DNA from 2 places in the Methylobacterium sp. WL12 genome. Region 2 is predicted to be linked to the other one. Evidence: predicted binding sites of a transcription regulator. Region 2 holds the regulator's gene; the other holds the start of a gene.
What was found. Region 2 encodes HrcA, which represses chaperone genes, less so after heat shock. Its sites were predicted from a motif close to GTTAGCACTCNCNNNNNGNGAGTGCTAAC; they were not measured.

Region 1 (2,467 bases), on a different contig from region 2:
TGAGCCAGCACCTGCTCGCAGGCGCCGGCGACGAAGGGCACGATGCGCTCGAGCCCGAGCAGGCTCGCCCGGATCTTGCCGAGCACCTTCCCGCGGCGGGCAATGCCCCGCAGGATGCGCCGCAGCGCCAAGTCCCGCCGGCGCGGGGGCGCCGCCTCGTCGGATTTCGCGGGCCGGGCGCGCACGTCGAAGTCGAAGATGCGGGTGGAGAGCCTGTCGAGCTCGGCGCCCATGTCCTCCAGGGAGTCGGCCAGGCTGTCGACGAGCTCCTCCATCAGCAGCAGGAAGACCGCGATCCCGGTCTTGGCCTCCTCGCCCTCGTGGACCCGCTTGCGCACCTCGGCGAAGGCGCGCAGCTCATGGAATCGCACCGTCACGAGGTGGTCCTTCGTCAGCACGAAGCCGAGTGGGTTCAGGACCGAATCGGTGCTCTCGAAGGTGATCATCGGCGTCGAGAGCGACAGGCCGTTCTTCAGCCGGCGCAGGCGGCTCGAACTCTCGACCTCCGACAGCGCCTTGCGCGAGGGCACCCGGATGCCGGTGGCCTCCTCGACCGCGCGGGCCTCCTCGGGCGTCGGGTCGTTGAGGTCGATCCACACGGCCTGCGTCGGGACGGCGGCGCCGCCCGCCTCGCTCGGCGCGAGCGCGCCCTCCGGTCCGTGCAGGCTCAGCATGGCAGGATCTTCCGTCGGCGCGTGCGATCAGGGGAGAAACCCGGCGTGCGACGGCCGTCGCAGGGTGCGACAGACTTGACTCGCCAAGGGGCCGCGGCTATCTCGCCCGCAGCCTTGGCACTCATCTTTCTAGAGTGCTAACGGCAGGGTTGGACGCGGACCACCGCGGCATCAACGCCGTTTCGCGAATTCAAACAAGAGGGCAGCTCATGAAGTTCCGTCCGCTGCACGACCGGGTCGTCGTCCGCCGCATCGAAGGCGAAGAGAAGACCAAGGGCGGCATCATCATCCCCGACACCGCCAAGGAGAAGCCGCAGGAAGGCGAGATCGTCGCCGTCGGCCCGGGCGCCCGCGACGAGGCCGGCCGCATCAACGCGCTCGACGTCAAGGCCGGCGACCGCGTCCTGTTCGGCAAGTGGTCGGGCACCGAGGTCAAGATCGACGGTCAGGACCTCCTGATCATGAAGGAATCCGACATCATGGGCGTCGTCGCCTAAGGTCTTCGGACACCTGACTTAAACCGCCCTTCGAGGCCCGAACCGGTCTTGGGGCTTCCCCACTAACGAAAAGGAATCCTGCACATGGCAGCGAAAGACGTTCGTTTCTCCTCCGACGCGCGCGACAAGATGCTCCGTGGCGTCGACATCCTCGCAGATGCCGTCAAGGTGACGCTCGGCCCCAAGGGCCGCAACGTCGTGATCGAGAAGAGCTTCGGCGCGCCGCGCATCACCAAGGACGGCGTCACCGTCGCCAAGGAGATCGAGCTCGCCGACAAGTTCGAGAACATGGGCGCCCAGATGGTGCGCGAAGTGGCCTCGAAGACCAACGACATCGCCGGTGACGGCACCACCACCGCGACCGTGCTCGCCCAGGCGATCGTCCGCGAAGGCGCCAAGTACGTCGCCGCCGGCATGAACCCGATGGACCTGAAGCGCGGCATCGACCTCGCCACGGCCGCCGCGGTGAAGGACATCATCGCGCGCTCCAAGAAGGTCGCCTCGTCCGAGGAGGTCGCCCAGGTCGGCACGATCTCGTCGAACGGCGACAAGGAAATCGGCGAGATGATCGCCCACGCCATGCAGAAGGTCGGCAACGAGGGCGTGATCACGGTCGAGGAGGCGAAGACCGCCGAGACCGAGCTCGACGTCGTCGAGGGCATGCAGTTCGACCGCGGCTACCTCTCCCCGTACTTCATCACGAACGCGGAGAAGATGGTCGCCGAGCTCGAGGACCCCTACATCCTCATCCACGAGAAGAAGCTGTCGTCGCTCCAGGCGATGCTGCCGGTGCTCGAGGCCGTGGTGCAGACCGGCAAGCCGCTGGTCATCATCGCCGAGGACATCGAGGGCGAGGCGCTGGCCACCCTCGTGGTGAACAAGCTGCGCGGCGGCCTCAAGGTCGCGGCCGTGAAGGCTCCGGGCTTCGGCGACCGCCGCAAGGCGATGCTCGAGGACATCGCGATCCTGACCCAGGGTCAGATGATCGCCGAGGACCTCGGCATCAAGCTCGAGAACGTCACCCTGCCGATGCTCGGCCGCGCCAAGCGGATCCGCATCGAGAAGGAGACCACCACGATCATCGACGGTTCGGGCGAGAAGGCCGACATCGAGGCCCGCGTCGGGCAGATCAAGGCGCAGATCGAGGAGACCACCTCGGACTACGACCGTGAGAAGCTCCAGGAGCGCCTGGCCAAGCTCGCCGGCGGCGTCGCGGTCATCCGCGTCGGCGGCGCGACCGAGGTCGAGGTCAAGGAGAAGAAGGACCGCGTCGACGACGCGCTCAACGCCACCCGC
Region 2 (2,467 bases):
TGATGACGAAGTTGGCGTCGGTCTCGGCGCCCGAATCCTCGGCGTAGTCGAGGTCGAGCACGGCCGCGCCCTTGACGATGCCGCAGGACACCGCGGCGACGTGGTCGCGCAGCGGGTCGACCGAGATCATCGAGCGGGCGCGCATCCAGGCGAAGCACTCGTGCAGCGCGACCCAGGCGCCGGTGATCGCCGCGGTGCGGGTGCCGCCGTCGGCCTGGATCACGTCGCAGTCGACGGTGATCTGCTTCTCGCCCATGGCCGGCAGGTTGGTGACGGCGCGCAAGGATCGCCCGATCAGCCGCTGGATCTCCTGCGTCCGCCCCGAGGGCTTGCCGGAATTGATCTCGCGGCGGGTGCGCTCGTGCGTCGCGCGCGGCAGCATCGAATACTCGGCCGTCACCCAGCCCTTGCCGGAGCCGCGCAGCCAGTGCGGCCCGCGCTCTTCGAGGGAGGCGGTGCACAGCACCTTGGTCTCGCCGAAGGTCACGAGGCAGGAGCCTTCCGCGTAGCGGGCGACCGACCGTTCCAGCGTGACCGTGCGCAACTCGTCGGCCGCGCGCTTCGAGGGCCGCATGCGGCGTTCTCCCGGTTCGAAATTCCGAGCCGGGTGCTTAGGCTGCGTCGCCTCGGGCGGCAACCCGACGCGCCGCAACGTCATCGCGTCGCCGACGGATTGATCCGCGGGCTTCGCCGGGACACAATCGCCGGGCAGGAACCGCGCGTGACCGAGTTTTCGAGATCCATTTCCCAACCTCCGCAGGTGCAGGCGCTCGCCGCGCTGAACGAGCGCGCCCGCGAGATCTTCCGACAGATCGTCGAGGGATACCTGTCCACCGGCGAGCCGATGGGATCGCGCAACCTCGCACGCATCCTGCCGATGGCCCTGTCGCCGGCCTCGATCCGCAACGTGATGTCCGACCTGGAGCAGGCCGGGCTGATCTTCGCCCCGCACACCTCCGCCGGGCGCCTGCCGACGGAGCTGGGCCTGCGCTTCTTCGTCGACGCGATGCTGGAGCTCGGCGACGTCGGGCGCGAGGAGCAGGAGCGGATCGAGGCGCAGATGCGCGCCGCCGCCTCCGGCCACACCTTCGCGTCGGTGCTGGCCGAGGCGTCGAGCCTGCTCTCGGGCGTCTCGCGCGGCGCCGGCGTGGTGCTGACGACCAAGACCAACGTGCAGCTCAAGCACATCGAGTTCGTGCGGCTCGACCCGGCCCGCGCCCTGGTGGTGCTCGTCTCGGACGACGGCTCGGTGGAGAACCGCCTGCTCGACCTGCCGCCGGGCCTGCCCGCGAGCGCGCTGCAGGAGGCTTCGAACTACCTCAATGCCCGGTTGCACGGCCGCACCCTCGGGGGCCTGCGCGCCGAGATCGAGGCGGGCCGGCAGGCGATGAAGCGGGAGCTCGACGCCATCACCGAGCGCCTGGTCGACGCCGGGCTTGCCGTCTCGGTCGGGCCCACCGAGGCGCGCCAGCTGATCGTGCGCGGCCAGGCCAACTTGCTCGACGACCTGCGCGCGATCGAGGACCTGGAGCGGATGCGGCTGCTGTTCTCGGACCTCGAGACGCAGAAGGACGTGATCGACCTGCTTGCCCGCGCCGAGGGCGGCGACGGGGTACGGATCTTCATCGGCTCGGAGAACAAGCTGTTTTCGCTCTCCGGCTCCTCGCTGATCGCCGCCCCGTTCCGCGACGGGTCGCAGACGATCGTCGGCGTGGTCGGCGTCATCGGCCCGACCCGGCTCAACTACGCCCGCATCGTGCCGATGGTGGATTACACCGCGCGGGTGGTCTCGCGGATGATGGACCGCGGGACGTAACTTTTCGCCAGGCAGGTAACGTGCGGTCGTCGGCGTGCTCGATCGATCGCGGGTTCCTTCTCCCAGTGGGAGAAGGACAGGATGAGGGGCGTGACCTCTCCGGAGATGTCACACCCCTCACCCCAACCCTCGCCCTTTGGGAGAGGGGGCAGGCGGCGCTTCTTTCGGCCTCAGCCGCGGATCACGTCCACGATCTGGTAGGTGTCCGGATCGACGATGACGATGTCGTCGTCCACGAGGACGTAGCTGTAATCCTCGTATTCCGGGGCCAGCTCGACGATCGCCGGCGGGAGCCGGTGCAGTTCGTAGCTGCGGGCGATGGCCGTGCCGACCGTGAGCGCGAAGGCGCCGGCCGCCAGCCGCGGCACGCCGCTGCGGAACAGGTCCTGGCGGAACCGGGTGCGCTCGGCGCCGCCGAGACGCCCGTAGGCGCCGCGGGCCTCGCCGCCGCCACGCGGGCCGCGGGCGCCGCGATCGGGACGTCCGTCACGCTCGCCTCGGGCGCCCGGCCCGTCGCGGTCGCCACGTCCGTCGCGGGCTCCGGGGCCGTCACGATCACCCCGGCCGTCACGGGCGCCAGGACCGTCGCGGTCGCCACGTCCATCGCGGTCACCGCGCGCGCCCGCCTTGTCGTCGCGCGCGCCGGGCTTG

Region 1: the regulator HrcA is predicted to act here: its motif matches at 788-816, upstream of groES (co-chaperone GroES).

Annotation. Positions count from the first base shown of each region.
Region 1 covers NZ_VRUW01000002.1:4,617-7,083, reverse strand. Annotated here, with positions in the region: gene FV226_RS01150 (magnesium transporter CorA family protein) at 1-674, opposite strand, end outside; gene groES (co-chaperone GroES) at 884-1,171, shown strand; gene groL (chaperonin GroEL) at 1,256-2,467, shown strand, end outside.
Region 2 covers NZ_VRUW01000125.1:7,667-10,133, forward strand. Annotated here, with positions in the region: gene rph (ribonuclease PH) at 1-574, opposite strand, end outside; gene hrcA (heat-inducible transcriptional repressor HrcA) at 722-1,816, shown strand; partial or broken gene FV226_RS25635 (DUF1236 domain-containing protein) at 1,987-2,467, opposite strand, start outside.